Regions from separate parts of the Pseudomonas sp. Marseille-QA0332 genome, predicted to be linked through region 1. Evidence: riboswitches for the same ligand, from Rfam matches in the RefSeq annotation. Region 1 holds a riboswitch; the other holds the start of a gene.
The links. Region 1 has a riboswitch for cobalamin ahead of cobW (cobalamin biosynthesis protein CobW). Riboswitches for the same ligand answer to the same signal wherever they lie in the genome.
Positions count from the first base shown of each region.

Region 2: it holds a riboswitch for cobalamin, as region 1 does, so the genes downstream of both, cobO (cob(I)yrinic acid a,c-diamide adenosyltransferase) here and cobW (cobalamin biosynthesis protein CobW) in region 1, are expected to answer to the same signal.

Region 1 is NZ_CM143106.1:983,110-990,977, reverse strand. Features, by position in the region: gene cobN (cobaltochelatase subunit CobN) at 1-580, opposite strand, end outside; gene cobW (cobalamin biosynthesis protein CobW) at 584-1,651, opposite strand; cobalamin riboswitch at 1,748-1,946, opposite strand; cobalamin riboswitch at 2,062-2,276, shown strand; gene ACY8GK_RS04845 (cobalamin biosynthesis protein) at 2,511-2,942, shown strand; gene cobM (precorrin-4 C(11)-methyltransferase) at 2,970-3,719, shown strand; gene ACY8GK_RS04835 (response regulator transcription factor) at 4,169-4,783, shown strand; gene ACY8GK_RS04830 (transporter substrate-binding domain-containing protein) at 4,790-7,868, shown strand, end outside.
Region 2 is NZ_CM143106.1:244-8,111, forward strand. Features, by position in the region: gene hda (DnaA regulatory inactivator Hda) at 1-462, shown strand, start outside; gene ACY8GK_RS00010 (C40 family peptidase) at 588-1,226, shown strand; gene ACY8GK_RS00015 (C40 family peptidase) at 1,363-1,902, shown strand; cobalamin riboswitch at 2,037-2,254, shown strand; gene cobO (cob(I)yrinic acid a,c-diamide adenosyltransferase) at 2,398-3,009, shown strand; gene ACY8GK_RS00025 (cobyrinate a,c-diamide synthase) at 3,006-4,301, shown strand; gene bluB (5,6-dimethylbenzimidazole synthase) at 4,298-4,948, shown strand; gene cbiB (adenosylcobinamide-phosphate synthase CbiB) at 4,945-5,853, shown strand; gene cobD (threonine-phosphate decarboxylase CobD) at 5,846-6,838, shown strand; gene ACY8GK_RS00045 (cobyric acid synthase) at 6,835-7,868, shown strand, end outside.

The DNA of each region.
Region 1 (7,868 bases):
GGCCATACCAGTCCTGCAGCCCGGCACGGCCTTCGACCGGGTGATACACCACGGTGCGCGGCAATGCCTGCGGCTCTTCCCACGGGTAGGTGCGCTGCAACCAGAGGCTGGCCAGGCAGCGGTACAGGTTCAGCGCATTGCCCTTGCCGCCTTGGCGCAGGTAATGCCACAGTCGCTCGGCCTCGGCGCCACGGACCGTGCCCAGGTCGGTGAGCTCCGGGTCAGGCCGGTCGTCGCCGGGCACCATGATCAGCTCGACCCCTCGACTGGCCAGTTCCACCAGTCGTTCGACGCCATAGCGCCAGTAGCCGACACCACCGTGCAGCGAGACCAGGATCAGCTTGGCGTGTTGCAGGACCTGATCGACGTAGAGATCGACCGAGGCATGGTTTTGCACCTGCATCGGATTGGCCAGGCGCAGGCTCGGATAATCGTCCGGCAGCCGTTCGGCGGTTTCGGCCAACAGCGCCAGGTGCGAGTCGCCGCTGCACAGGATCACCAGGTCCGCCGGTGTCTGGCCGAGATCGGCAATGCTGTCATCCGGCACGAAGCCGCCGGGCTGGGTCCGCAGCAGGTGCATCGATCAGGCCTCCAGGGCCTGGCGCAGGCGCGCCTCGAGCAGCGTCGCATCGAGTGCCTGGCCGATCAGCACCAGGCGTGTGACACGTGGCTCGTCCGGCCCCCAGGCACGGTCGAAGTGCTTGTCGAAACGTGTCCCCACGCCCTGGATCAACAGGCGCATGGGTTTGCCGGGAATGGCCGCGAAGCCCTTGGCGCGCAGGATGCCGAACTCCACCACCAGGCCCGACAAGGCGTCGAGCAGACGACGCTCGTCGGCTGGCGGAAGGTCGATGGAGATCGAGTCGAAAGCGTCGTGGTCATGCGCGTCATGGCTTTCGTCATCGTGGTGGCTGTCATGATGGGTACGCCGCGCGTCGATGTGCACCTCGGACTCGGCGCCCACCCCCAGCAGTACCTCCAGCGGCAGTCGGCCACTACTGGCCTCGATCACCTTGACCGCCGGCGGCAGTTCCTCGAGCACTTCGGCACGGACCTTGGCCAGGCCCTCGGCGTCGATCAGGTCCGCCTTGTTCAGCACCACCAGGTCGGCGCTCGCCAGCTGGTCGGCGAACAGCTCGTGCAGTGGCGACTCGTGATCCAGGTTCGGATCGAGCTTGCGCTGGGCATCGACCTGCTCGGGATAGGCCGCGAAGGTGCCGGCGGCCACGGCAGGACTGTCGACCACCGTGATCACCGCGTCGACCGTACAGGCATTGCGGATTTCCGGCCACTGGAACGCCTGGACCAGCGGCTTGGGCAAGGCCAGGCCGCTGGTCTCGATGAGGATATGGTCGAGATCGTCACGCCGGGCAACCAGCTCGCGCATGACTGGGAAGAACTCCTCCTGCACGGTGCAGCACAGGCAACCATTGGCCAGCTCGTAGACGCGCCCGCTGGCCTCCTCCTCGGTGCAGCCGATGCTGCACTGCTTGAGGATCTCGCCGTCGATGCCCAGCTCGCCGAATTCGTTGACGATCACGGCGATCCGCCGTCCCTGGGCGTTATCCAGCATATGCCGCAGCAGCGTGGTCTTGCCCGAGCCGAGAAAGCCGGTGACGATGGTGACGGGAAGCTTGGCCAGTGTTTTCATGTCGATGCCCTTGGCAGGATGGCGGGCATGCGGGACGACAGGCCCTGGCGCCATGAGGCCGGGCTGGCTCGTCACCGGGTCACCCCGCCCGGTTGAAGTCGCGAACGTGTCGAGGCAGGTCTCCTGGCTTGCACCTACCAGCCCTGGCCGGTCGGACCAGGCCTTCCCGCGCTTGCGTGCAGTGGCCCGGAGGGTCCTGTTGCGGTGACTACAGTTGCGGGGGCAGCCGCGGCTTCTACCGCGTTCCCGTCTTAGCTCCGACGCAGGTCGGAGAACCTCGAAGCGGCAAGGCTACGCAGTGCCCGGCGAGCGGTCAACTTCGAGCGACCCTCGCGCTGCGATCGGCGCGTCCGGCGCTCGCTCGGCGTCGGTGTCCGACTACCGATTGACGGCGCCCCGGGCGCGTGGTCTGCTACGCCATCGCGTCAAGCGGCCCTGCCAAGGGTGAAACGGGAAACCGGTGCGTCACGCGCCCCTGCGGGCCGGACGCCGCCGGTGCTGCCCCGCAACGGTCAGCGAGCGAAACGTCAAGGCCACCGTGTCCTGCCGACACGCGAAGGCGACGTTTCCAGGAGCGATGCTCCTGCTCGCCAGCCCGCAGATCGGCCTGACGCCCCTGGGCTTTGTACGAAAAGTCGCCGAGCGGCGATCAGGCAAGGCGAAAACAGGCGAGCAAGCGGAGCTTACTGTTGTAAATGAACATTCCGAGCCTGTTTTCAACGTAGCCTGATCGTCGCGTAGGCACTTTCGTATAAAGCCTGGAAAACCCGCGCTGGGCAGGCGCTCGCTTCGGCCTGGAGCATTGGCCCGGCCATGCCGCGCCTGCTCGTCATCCGCCACCCAGCAGAGGAAAGCGTTCATGCCCACCGCCGAGACGGCCTGGCCAGGAATCAGGCTGTTCGCCGGATTCGGTTGCCGCCGAGGCTGCCCGGCCGATCTTCTGATCGACCTGCTGCGATCGACCCTCGAGGCGCATGCGCTGCCACTGCGGGCGCTCGAAGGCCTGGCCAGCATCGACCTGAAGATCGGCGAGCCGGGGTTGCTGATGCTGGCCGCACGCCTGGACATACCGTTCGAATGTTTCGGCAGCTTGCACCTGGCCGCTTTCGAAGCCTCCCTGAGCCATCGCTCCAGCGCTGCCTGGCGGCACACGGGCTGCTGGGGCATCGCTGAAAGCGCAGCGCTGGCCGTGGCCACGCGCGCATGCGGCTCGGCCCAATTGCTGGTGCCGCGCCAGAGCGCTGGCCAAGCGACGCTGGCATTGGCCTGCAATGCCCCTTTTGCCAGATAATGGCCGCTTTGCCTGCAAGGACTTTTCATGACGGTCTACTTCATCGGTGCCGGCCCCGGCGACCCCGAACTGATCACGGTCAAGGGGCAGCGGCTCATTCGTCGCTGCCCGGTGATCATCTATGCCGGTTCGCTGGTTCCAGCCCAGGTGCTCGAGGGGCACCAGGCCAGCACGCTGATCAACAGCGCCGAACTGCACCTGGAGCAGATCGTCGAGGCGATGCGCGATGCCCACGCCCAAGGCCTGGACGTGGCGCGGGTACACAGCGGCGACCCGAGCCTGTATGGGGCCATCGGCGAGCAGATCCGGCATCTGCGAACACTGGGAATCGACTACCAGATCATTCCTGGCGTCACCGCGACAGCTGCCAGCGCCGCCCTGCTCGGCTGCGAACTGACCCTACCCGACATCGCCCAGACGGTGATCCTCACGCGCTATGGCGACAGCTCGCCAATGCCCGAAGGCGAGGCCCTGGCAGACCTGGCCAGACATCGCAGCACGCTGGCCATCCACCTGGGCGTGCGGCATCTCGAGCGCATCGTTGCCGAGCTGCTGCCGTTCTACGGGCGTGACTGTCCTGTCGCGGTGGTGCATCGGGCAACCTGGCCAGACCAGGACTGGGCCAGGGGCACGCTGGCGGACATCATCGAACAGGTACGCGCCAAGGGATTTCGGCGCACCGCGCTGATTCTGGTCGGCCACGTCCTGGGGGACGCGCCCTTTTCCGAATCCGCCTTGTACCGCGCCGGACATGCCCATCTCTACCGGCCCGGCTAGGTTTTTCCGCACTCGCCGGATGCCCTGTCACAGTGTTCGTGCGGGAAGTCGCCGAGCGGCGCCCAGGCAAGGCGAAACCAGGCAGGACGACGCGCTCACGCTTGGTAGACGAGCATTCGAGCCTGCTTGCAACATGGTGTGATCGCCGTTCAGACACTTTCCCGCACAGCCCAGGCCGCGGCCTCTATGGCCGCATGGCGCCGACCTGGCGCAGAGCCCCCGGCCAGCCTCGGCGTTCCTGGTGGCCTCTGCCCGGCGCGGTAACGATCTCGGCCGGCGAATAATTTGTAGGATTTTTCTACAAAACCGCCCTTCTTTTTCAACATTTCTATGCTAGCCATTATCAATACCGCGGATTCGACGTATCGTGCGCCGCACTGTAAGCAGTTACTGACAGATAGTTTCCTGGATAACTCGGGAAACGGATGAATTTCCGACAGGAGTTTCTCATGACAACTGTGCTGGTGGTGGACGACCACCCCACCGTGCGCCTGGCGGTACGCATGCTGCTCGAGCGCGAACGCTTCATCATCGTCGGAGAGGCCTGCGACGGCAGCGAAGCCGTGACCATGGCCCGCACGTTGAAGCCTGACGTGGTGATCCTCGACATCGCGCTGCCCAAGCTCGAAGGCATGGAAGTGATCAAGCGCCTCAAGCAGATGGAACCGCCGCCACGCATCATGGTGCTGACCGGTCAACCGGCCGACCTGTACGTGCGCCGCTGCCTGGATGCCGGCATCGCGGCGTTCGTCAACAAGGACGAAGACCTCGATGCGGTAGTGTTCGCGTTCAAGGCGCTGCTCAAGGGCTATTCGACCTTTCCGCAGATGTCGGTCAACAGCAATACCTTGGAAAGCGAGAACGACCGACTGGCCAGCCTTTCCAACCGCGAGGTGGAGGTCTTGCGCCGGCTCGCACGCGGCGAGAACAACAAGCACATCGGTGAGCGCATGAACCTCAGCGCCAAGACCATCAGCACCTACCGAGGCAGGATCATGGACAAGCTCAAGACCGAATCGCTGGTGGAAATGGTCGACCTGGCCAAGCGCAACCAGGTGACCTAAGCCTCCATGCGAGCCCTCGCGCTGCTCCTGCTGTTGAGCCAGCTCGCATGCTGGCCGGCCCTGGCGCTGGACTTCGAACCCCGTCACTTGCTGGGCCGCTCGCTCAGCATCGTCCGGCCCCTGGACCTGCCACCGGAGGACCGGCAATGGCTCGCCCAGCGCAAGGTGCTGGTATTGGGCAGCTCACGCCCCGACTATCCACCGTTCGACATCAATATCAGCCGCCAGGACTACGAAGGCATCAGCGCCGACTACGCTGGCCTGGTCAGCCAGTTGCTCGGCATCCCCATCGAGGTACGACGCTTCGCCGATCGCGGCCAAGCCATCGCGGCGCTGCACGCCGGGCAAATCGACCTGCTCGGCAGCTCCAATGCGTTCGAGGCCGCCGACGCCCAGCTGATGCTCAGCCAACCCTATGCCGACGACTTGCCCGTGCTGGTCACACTGCCTGATCGATCGCTGGGCACTGCCCATGACCTGGCCGGCCTGCGCCTGGCCATGGTCGACCACTACCTGCCTCACGATCGAGTCCGCGCGCTGTACCCCAATGCCACGCTGATGCCGCTGAGTTCGACACTGGCGGGGTTGTCGGCCGTGCTGCTGGGCCAGGCCGATGCCTACCTGGGCGATGCGATCAGCAGCGACTACCTGATCGCCAAGAGCTACCTGGGCCAGCTGCGCATCGATCACTTCGTGCAGGCGCCCCGCGAATCCTTCGCCTTCGCCCTGTCGCAGGAGGCCACTCGCCTGCGCAGCCTGCTGGACCGAGCGCTGGCCGCCATCGGCGACAGCGAGCGACTGAACATCCTGCGTCGCTGGACCAGCGGCACCGCACGCACGCTGCTCGAACAGCAGACCTCGGCTCTGACCCGCGAAGAGCGCCGCTGGCTGCGCGAGCATCCCACCGTCAAGGTATTGGTGACACCCACCCTGGCCCCGCTGACCTTCGAAGACGACCAGCAGCGACTCAGCGGCATGACCATCGACCTGCTCGAGCGGATCAGCCTGCGCACCGGCCTGCACTTCGACATCCAGTCCAGCGACTCGGTACAGGCCATGGTCGACCAGGTAGCCAGCGGCCAGGCGGACCTGATCGGCGCGCTGGGCTATGGCGACGAACGCGCCAAGCGCTTGCTCTATACCCGCCCCTACCTGGTCAGCCCGCGGGTCATCGTGACCCGCAGCGATGCGCCGCGGCCAGCGCTACCGCTGCGCCTGGGCGGCCAGCGCGTGGCCTTGCTGCGCGGCTCGCCACTGACCCCGGCGCTGCTGGCGAACCATCCCGGCGCACGCGTGGTGGAAGTGGAAAACCCGTTGCGCATGATGGACGCGGTAGCCAGCGGTCGGGCCGACCTGGCGCTCAGCTCGCAAGTCAACGCCAGCTACTACATCAGCCGTCTGTTCAAGGATCGGCTGCGCATCGCTTCGCTGTACGGTGACGACCCGGCCATCGCCGCCTTCGCCGTGGCGCCTGGGCAACCCCAGCTGCAAGCGATCCTGGACAAGACCTTGCTGGCCATCGCCCCGGAGGAAATGGAACAGTTGCTCGGCCGCTGGCGGACCAATGCGCTGGTCGGCGCCAGTCCGTGGCACGACTACCGCACCATCGCCTTGCAGATCCTGGTGTTTTCCGCGCTGTTGCTGGCCGGCGTGGTGTTCTGGAACAGCTACCTGCGCCGGCTCATCCAGCAGCGGACCGAGGCCCAGCAGGCGCTGCAGGGCCAATTGGCGGTGACCCGCGACCTGCTCGAGCAACTGCGCCAGGCCAAGGACAACGCCGAACAGGCCAACCGTGCCAAGAGCAGTTTCCTGGCCATCATGAGTCACGAGATACGCACACCCATGAACGCCGTGATCGGCCTGCTAGAACTGGCCCTGCAGGACAGCGAGCAAGGGCGGCCTGATCGCGCCTCGCTGCAGGCCGCGCATGACTCGGCGGTCGGTCTGCTGGCGCTGATCGGCGACATTCTCGACATTTCGCGCATCGAGTCCGGCCACATGACCCTCCAGCCGGTGCCCACCGACCTGGTGGAGCTGGTTCGTTCGACCTTGCGGGTGTTCGAGGGCAATGCCAGGGTCAAGGGCCTGCGCCTGCATGCCAGCCTGCCATTGGCCCCTGCCTGGGTCCAGGTCGACCCGTTGCGGGTCCGACAGGTATTGTCCAATCTGCTGAGCAATGCCATCAAGTTCACCGACCAGGGCCATGTCCAGGTCAACCTCGTCCTCGCTGGCGTGCCGCCGGGGCAACCGTTGCCGGTGCATCTGCAGATACGCGACAGCGGCGTCGGCATCAGCGAGCAGGACCAGGCGCGCCTGTTCAAGGTCTTCGCCCAAGTCGCCGGTGAGCGGGCCCAGCAAGGCGCTGGCCTGGGGCTGGTGATCAGCCGGACCCTCTGCGAGCTGATGGGCGGAAGCCTGCACTTGCAGAGCGTCCAGGGCGTCGGCACGCAGGTCGACGTGCACCTGTTGCTCGAGACGGCCTCCCCGGCCCCTTCCTCGCCAGCGCCGGCCAGTGCCGCGGTTGCCGGCATGCCCCTGCGGGTACTGGTGGTGGATGACTACCCGGCCAGCCTGATGCTGCTGGAGAAGCAACTGGCAAGCCTGGGTCACCAGGTGACCGTTGCGCAAGATGGCGAGCTGGCCCTGGAGCACTGGCGGCGTGAGCGTTTCGATCTCGTGCTCACCGACGTTGCCATGCCGCGGCTCGATGGCCATGGCCTGACCCAGCGCATCCGCCAGCTGGAGCGCGAGCTGGAACGGCCCGCCTGCATGATCATCGGCCTGACTGCCAACGCCCAGGCCGAGGAACGTCAACGTTGCCAGGAGAGCGGCATGGACGACTGCCTGTTCAAGCCCATCGGTTTGCAGACCCTGCGCGCCCACCTACCCTCGCCCACGTTGCCGTCCGGGCCGGACAGGCAAATGGCGACCAGGCCCAGCGGGTTCGACCTCGGACAACTGCGCCACCTGACCCAGGACGACGAAGCGCTGGTCCAGCGCCTGGTGCGGCAGTTGGCCCAGAGCAACGCCGACGATCTGCAGGCCTTGCTCGAGCTTGGCGAGCAGCCTGACAGCCAGCCGTTGC
Region 2 (7,868 bases), 980 kb from region 1:
GCTCAATTGCTCGATCGCGGCGTCGAACTGCTCGACTACCTGGAGCAATACGAGCTGGTGTGCATCGACGATCTGCACATCATCGCCGGCAAGCCCGATTGGGAAGAGGCCATGTTCCACCTCTTCAATCGCCTGCGCGACAGCGGCAGGCGGCTGCTGCTGGCGGCATCCAGCTCACCCAGGGAGCTGCCCATCAAGCTGCCCGACCTCAAGTCGCGACTGACCTTGGCGCTGATCTTCCAGATGCGTGCGTTGAGCGACGAAGACAAGCTGCGCGCCTTGCAGCTGCGGGCGTCACGACGCGGCCTGCAGATGACCGACGAGGTTGGCCACTTCATCCTGACCCGAGGCACTCGCAGCATGAGCGCGCTGTTCGACCTGCTGGAGCGTCTGGACCAGGCCTCGTTGCAGGCGCAGCGCAAGCTGACCATCCCGTTTCTCAAGGAAACCCTGGGCTGGTAGGACCGCAAAAAAACCTTCGAACGCGAGCTGACAGAAAAGTCACATTTTTTTCCATAAAATTTGCAAATAGATTTTCTCAAAGGCATAGTGCGAGCCTTTCTATCAACACAGACACGGTCGTGCCCATGCTCAGTCGCTTCGCACCCCTCGTGCCACTTGCACTCGTGACCCTGCTTTTTGGCTGCGCGGCTCAAGGCCCGGTTTCCCAGCCCCAGGATCACCCCCCGGTCACTGCACAGCTGCATACCCCGGCCAAGGCTTCCGCATCGACCGTGTTCGGCGAGCAAGCAGAAGCGGCCGAAGACGAAGTGGAACCGTTCTCCAGCGCCAGCAAGCCGTATCAGCTGCCCATGCTCGCCGACAGCATTCTCGAGCGTGGCAAGGAACTGATCGGTACGCGCTATCGCTTCGGCGGTACCTCCGAGCAGTCGGGCTTCGACTGCAGCGGTTTCATCGGCTACCTGTTCCGCGAAGAGGCCGGCATGGACCTGCCGCGCTCGACCCGCGAAATGATCAAGGTCGACGCCCCCAAGGTTTCGCGCAACAAGCTCAAGCCAGGTGACCTGCTGTTCTTCAGCACCAATGGCCGTGGACGCGTGAGTCATGCCGGCATCTACCTGGGCGACAACCGGTTCATTCACTCCAGCAGCCGTCGCAGCGGTGGCGTACGCATCGACAGCCTGGGCGATCGCTACTGGAGCAAGACCTTCATCGAGGCCAAGCGCGCCCTGGCCATGGCGCCGACCAACCTCGCACGCAACTGACGACAAAGGTCATGGTCCAACCACGGCGGCGGTGCTGAAAAGCTCGCCGCTGTGCGTATTTACAGAAAGCGTCTAATCTAATTTCTCAACTCTTTTCGGCTATTGCCCGAACGGCTCAGACAGGAAGCTCTGAATCATGGCGATGTTGGCGCGCTTCGCATTCCTTTCCCTGGCAGCCTTGCTGGCTGCCTGCTCCAGCCAGGCACCGGCCCCCGCGCCGGCCCCCATGCCCAAGCCCCAGGCCGTCCATGCCGCGCCGTCGTTCTCACCCGTGGCCGAGGACGTGCTGTTCCGGGCGATCGGCCTGGTCGGCACGCCTTATCGCTGGGGCGGCAACACACCCGACTCCGGATTCGATTGCAGCGGCCTGATCGGCTATGTCTACCGGGACGCCGCCGGCATCAGCTTGCCGCGCTCGACCCGCGAGATGATCGGCATGCGCGCGCCTACCATCGACATGGGTGCCCTGCAATCGGGTGATCTGGTGTTCTTCGCCACCAACGGCGGCTCGCAGGTCAGCCATGCCGGTATCTACGTCGGCGAAGGACGTTTCGTTCACGCGCCGCGTACCGGCGGGACGGTACGACTGGACTACCTGTCCAACAGTTATTGGCAGAAGGCCTACCTGCAGGCCAAGCGGATCATTCCATCCGGCCATCTGGCCCAGAATCCCTGATCCGCAAGCCGCAAGCCGATCGTGTCGAGCTCGCTCCGGCGCCGGTCTTGAAGATGGAGTCGCTGGCCAAGGCGACTCGGTCTGCTTCGACTTGCCGCTCGCCGTCCATTGACGCTCCGCCAGCAACCCTCTAACCTTCGCCGCGTGTTTCAGGTGCCCTGCGAGCCGCCGCTCGGCAGGGTGAAACTGGGAAGCCGGTGGACGCTCTTGCAGCGTGAGTCCGGCGCTGCCCCCGCAACGGTAAGCGAATCGAGCTCGCGCACGGCCACTGGGCATCGCCCCGGGAAGGCGCGTGAGCCTGGGCCAACACCCCTTCGCAAGCCCGGAGACCGGCCTGTCACTGCCAACGGCATCACGGAGGGTGATGTGCGGAGCCCTGCGACGCTGGTCGCAGCCCCTGCGCGTTCTCCATGAGCCAGCCATTCATCTGTCGCCTCCTGGTACTGCTCGCCTGTCTTGGCCGGTCGGTGTGGCGGCAGCCTGCGGAGAACTTCGATGAGCGAATCCACCGACCGTGACCAACGTCACCTGGCGCGCATGCAGCGCAAGAAGGCGGTGATCGACGAGCGTATCGCCAACGCCCCGAACCAGTGCGGCCTGCTGCTGGTGCTGACCGGCAACGGCAAGGGCAAGAGCAGCTCGGCGTTCGGCATGCTCGCCCGCGCCATGGGGCATGGCATGCGCTGCGGCGTGGTGCAGTTCATCAAAGGTCGCCAAAGCACTGGCGAAGAGCTGTTCTTTCGGCGTTTCGCGCCAGAGGTGCGCTACCACGTGATGGGCGAGGGCTTCACCTGGGAAACCCAGGACCGCCAACGCGATATCGCCGCGGCCGAGGCTGCCTGGGCCGTGTCGCGGCAAATGCTGCAGGATCCGTCGATCCAGTTCGTCGTGCTCGACGAGCTGAACATCGCGCTCAAGCATGGCTATCTCGACCTCGATCAGGTGCTGGGCGACCTGCAGGCGCGGCCGCCCATGCAGCATGTGATCGTCACCGGTCGCGGCGCCAAGCCGCAGCTGATCGAACTGGCCGATACGGTCACCGAGATGGGCATGGTCAAGCATGCCTTCCAGGCCGGTATCGGTGCGCAGAAAGGCATCGAACTGTGAGCCGGACGCGACACTGCCCGGCGGTATTGATTGCCGCGCCTGCCTCCGGGCAGGGCAAGACCACCGTGACCGCCGCCCTGGCCCGCCTGCACCGCAACCTCGGGCGCAAGGTCAGGGTGTTCAAGTGCGGGCCGGACTTTCTCGACCCGATGATCCTGGAGCGCGCCAGTGGCGCGCCGGTGCGCCAGCTGGACTTGTGGATGGTGGGCGCCGAGCAAAGCCGCAAGCTCCTGTGGCAGGCCGCCGCCGAGGCCGACCTGATCCTCATCGAAGGGGTCATGGGCCTGTTCGACGGCACCCCCTCGAGCGCCGATCTGGCACGTCATTTCGGCGTTCCGGTACTGGCCGTCATCGATGGCACGGCCATGGCCCAGACCTTCGGTGCGCTGGCCCTGGGCCTGGCACGCTACCAGGCCGACCTGCCGTTCGCCGGGGTCCTGGCCAACCGGGTCGGCAGCCTGCGCCATGCCCAGTTGCTCGAAGGCAGCCTGACCGAGGGCTTGCGCTGGTACGGCGGCCTATCACGCGAGCGCGGCATCGAACTGCCCAGTCGCCACCTCGGATTGGTGCAGGCCAGCGAGCTGAACGACCTGGATGCACGGCTCGACGCCGCCGCCGATGCCCTTGGCGCCAGCTGCGATGCGACGTTGCCGCCTGCGGTGGCGTTCCAGGCGCCGCTAGCGCACACGCCCGTGCCAGCCCTGGCCGGCGTGCGCATCGGGATCGCTCGGGACGAGGCCTTCGCCTTTCTCTATGGCGCCAATCTCGACCTGCTGCGCGAGCTGGGCGCCGAGCTGGTGTTCTTCTCGCCGCTGCATGATCGGCAACTGCCGAGGGTCGACAGCCTTTACCTGCCTGGCGGCTATCCGGAGCTGCATCACCAGGCGCTGGCCGCCAACGTGCCGATGCTCGAGGCGATCCGCGACCACCATGCCCAGAACAAACCTTTGCTGGCCGAATGCGGGGGCATGCTCTACCTGCTCGACGGGCTCACCGATGTGGCCGGCGAGCGCGCCGGGCTGCTTGGCTTGCTGCCTGGCGAGGCCGTGATGCAGAAGCGCCTCGCCGCCCTGGCCCTGCAAGCGGTCGAACTGCAGGAAGGCACCTTGCGCGGGCATACCTACCACCATTCGCTGACCGAGACCCCGTTGCAACCTGTCGCCCGCGGCCAGAGTCCCAACGGTGGACGGGGCGCCGAGGCGGTCTACCGGCTTGGCCGGCTGGTCGCTTCCTACGTGCATTTCTACTTCCCTTCCAATCCGGACGCGACGGCGGCGCTGTTGCGACCATGAACGACCAGGCTTTCAGTGCTGCCGAGCGGGCAGCGGTGTACCGAGCCATCGGCGAGCGCCGGGACATGCGTCACTTCCGCAGCGGGCAGGTGCCACCGGAGCTGCTGGCGCGCCTGCTGGCCGCGGCGCACCAGGCGCCCAGCGTCGGGCTGATGCAGCCCTGGCGTTTCATCCGGATCAGCGACGCGGCACTGCGCGCCAGGATCCAGGCCCAGGTTGAAGAAGAGCGCATACGTACTGCCCAGGCCCTGGGCGAGCGCTCCGAGCAGTTCATGAAACTCAAGGTCGAAGGCATCGCCGAGTGCGCCGAAGTGCTGGTCGCGGCCCTGATGGACAAGCGCGAGGCGCATGTCTTCGGGCGCCGAACCCTGCCCGAGATGGACCTGGCTTCGCTGGCCTGTGCCATCCAGAATCTCTGGCTGGCAGCGCGCGCCGAAGGCTTGGGGATGGGCTGGGTCTCGCTGTTCGATCCGCAGGCGCTCGGCCAGTTGCTGGGCATGCCGAGCGGGGCCAAGCCGGTGGCGATACTCTGCCTGGGGCCGGTCGAGGCTTTCTACCCGGCGCCGATGCTGGTGCTGGAGAACTGGGCCGAGGAGCGTGCGCTCGAGACCCTGGTGTATGAAAACCAGTGGGGGAGCCAGCCATGAGCATCGCCTTGCTGGTCGTGATGGGCGTGGCCCTGGACGCCTTGCTTGGCGAGCCGCGCCGGCATCATCCACTGGTGGCGTTCGGACGGCTGGCCAGTCGCCTGGAAAAACGCCTCAATGCTGGCGGGCGCGGCTGGCGTAGCCACGGTGTCACGGCCTGGTTTATCGCCGTGGTGCCGCTGACCCTGGTCGTGCTGATCCTTTCCTGGCTGCCGGGCATCGGCTGGCTGGTCGATGCGCTGGCGCTGTACTGCGCCCTGGGCATGCGCAGCCTGGGCGAGCATGTGCTGCCGGTGGCCCAGGCGCTACGCCAGGGCGACCTGGCGCAGGCGCGCCAGCGGGTCGGCTACCTGGTCAGCCGCGAGACCGCGGAACTGGACGAGCCGGCGGTGGCGCGGGCGGCGACCGAGTCGGTGCTGGAAAACGGCAGCGACGCGGTGTTCGCCGCCCTGTTCTGGTTCGTCGTCGCCGGGGCGCCCGGCGTGGTGCTGTATCGCCTGAGCAATACCCTCGATGCCATGTGGGGCTATCGCAACGAACGCTTCGAGCGCTTCGGCTGGGCCGCTGCGCGCATCGACGATGTGCTCAATTTCCTGCCGGCGCGGCTGGTGGCGCTGACTTACGCACTGCTCGGCAAGACGCGCCTGGCGCTGGCCTGCTGGCGTCGCCAGGCGCCCTTGTGGGACAGCCCCAATGCCGGACCAGTGATGGCAGCGGGGGCGGGAGCCCTGGGCGTCGAGCTGGGCGGCCCGGCGATCTACCATGGCCAGCTCCACGAGCGCGCGCGCCTGGGCCAGGGGCCGGTGGCCGATGCCGGGTCGATCGAGCGTGGCTGGAACCTGGTGCGCCGTGGCGTCTGGCTATGGCTGTTGCTGATCTGCCTGGGGAGTCATCTGTTTGATTGAGCATGGTGGACGCCTGCTCGGCGCGGTGCGCCAGTACGGCATCGAGCGCGAGCGCTGGATCGACCTGTCCAGCGGCCTGGCGCCCTGGCCTTACCCGATCCCGCCGATCCCGCCGGACGCCTGGGCACGCCTGCCGGAAACCGAGGATGGCCTGGAGCAGGCCGCCCGCGACTACTATCGAGCGCATCAGGTGCTGGCACTGGCCGGTTCCCAGGCCGCCATCCAGGCGCTGCCATACTTGCGTGCGCGCAGCCGTGTCGGCGTGTTGTCGCCTTGCTATGCCGAGCATCCGCATGCCTGGCGAGAAGCCGGGCATGCGCTGCTGGAGCTGCGCGATGGGCAGGTCGACGCCGAGCTGGACAACCTCGATGTGCTGCTGCTGGTCAACCCCAACAACCCGACCGGCCGGCGCGTGCCACGCGAGCGGCTGCTCGACTGGCATGCCCGGCTGGCCGCCCGTGGCGGCTGGCTGCTGGTCGATGAAGCGTTCATGGACAGCACGCCCGAGCAGAGCGTGGCGGGCCAGGCCGACCGGCCCGGGCTGATCGTGTTGCGCTCGTTCGGCAAGTTCTTCGGCTTGGCCGGCGTGCGCCTGGGCTTCGTCGTCGCCGAGCAGGCCTTGCTGGCCCGTCTGGCCGAGCGCCTCGGGCCTTGGACCGTCAGCGGGCCGGCACGCATCGTCGGCCAGGCGTGCCTGGCCGATGTCGCGCGCCATCGGCTCCAGGCCCAGCGCTGCGCCGAGGCGAGCCGGCGGCTGGCCGCGCTGCTTGGCGACAGCGGGTTGCCGCCGACGGGAAGCTGCGATCTGTTCCAGTACATCGCCACGCCCCTGGCCGCACCCTTGCATGAGCACCTGGCCCGTTGCGGCATCCTGGTGCGCCTGTTCGTCGAGCCGGCGGCGGTGCGCCTGGGCCTGCCCGCCGAGCCCGCGCACTGGCAGCGCCTGCGCCAAGCCCTGGAAGCCTTCGACAAGGAATCGACATGACCACCTTGATGGTGCAAGGCACCACCTCCGACGCCGGCAAGAGCACGCTGGTGACTGCTCTGTGCCGCTGGCTGCTGCGCCAGGGTGTCGGTGTGGTGCCGTTCAAGCCGCAGAACATGGCGCTCAACAGCGCCGTGACCGCCGACGGCGGCGAGATCGGTCGGGCCCAGGCGGTACAGGCCCAGGCCTGCCGCCTGGCGCCACACACCGACATGAACCCGGTGCTGCTCAAGCCCAACAGCGATACCGGTGCCCAGGTGATCGTCCACGGCCGGGCGGTGACCAGCATGAACGCGGTCGCCTACCACGACTACAAGGCCATCGCCATGCAGGCGGTGCTGGCCTCGCACCAGCGCTTGAGCCAGGCCTACCCGGTGGTCATGGTCGAAGGCGCCGGCTCGCCCGCCGAGATCAATCTGCGTGCTGGCGACATTGCCAACATGGGCTTTGCCGAAGCCGTCGACTGCCCGGTGATCCTGGTGGCCGACATCAACCGCGGCGGGGTCTTCGCCCATCTGGTCGGGACCCTCGAGCTGCTCTCGCCCAGCGAGCAGGCACGGGTGCATGGCTTCGTCATCAATCGCTTCCGCGGCGACATCGCCTTGCTGCAGCCGGGCCTGGACTGGCTCGAACAGCGTACCGGCAAGCCGGTGCTCGGCGTGCTGCCCTACGTCACCGACCTGCACCTGGAGGCCGAAGATGCCATCGACGCGCGCCAGGCCGTCAAGCATGGCCCATTGCTCAAGGTGATCGTCCCGGTCCTGCCACGCATCAGCAACCACACCGACTTCGACCCGTTGCGCCTGCACCCGCAGGTGGATCTGCAATTCATCGGGCCAGGCCAGCCGATCCCGGCCGCCGACCTGATCATCCTGCCTGGCTCCAAGAGCGTGCGCGCCGACCTGGCACAGTTGCGCGCGCGCGGCTGGGAGCAGGCCATTGCTCGCCACCTGCGCTATGGCGGCAAGCTGATCGGTATCTGTGGCGGGCTGCAGATGCTGGGCCTTCAGGTGCATGATCCGCTGGGGCT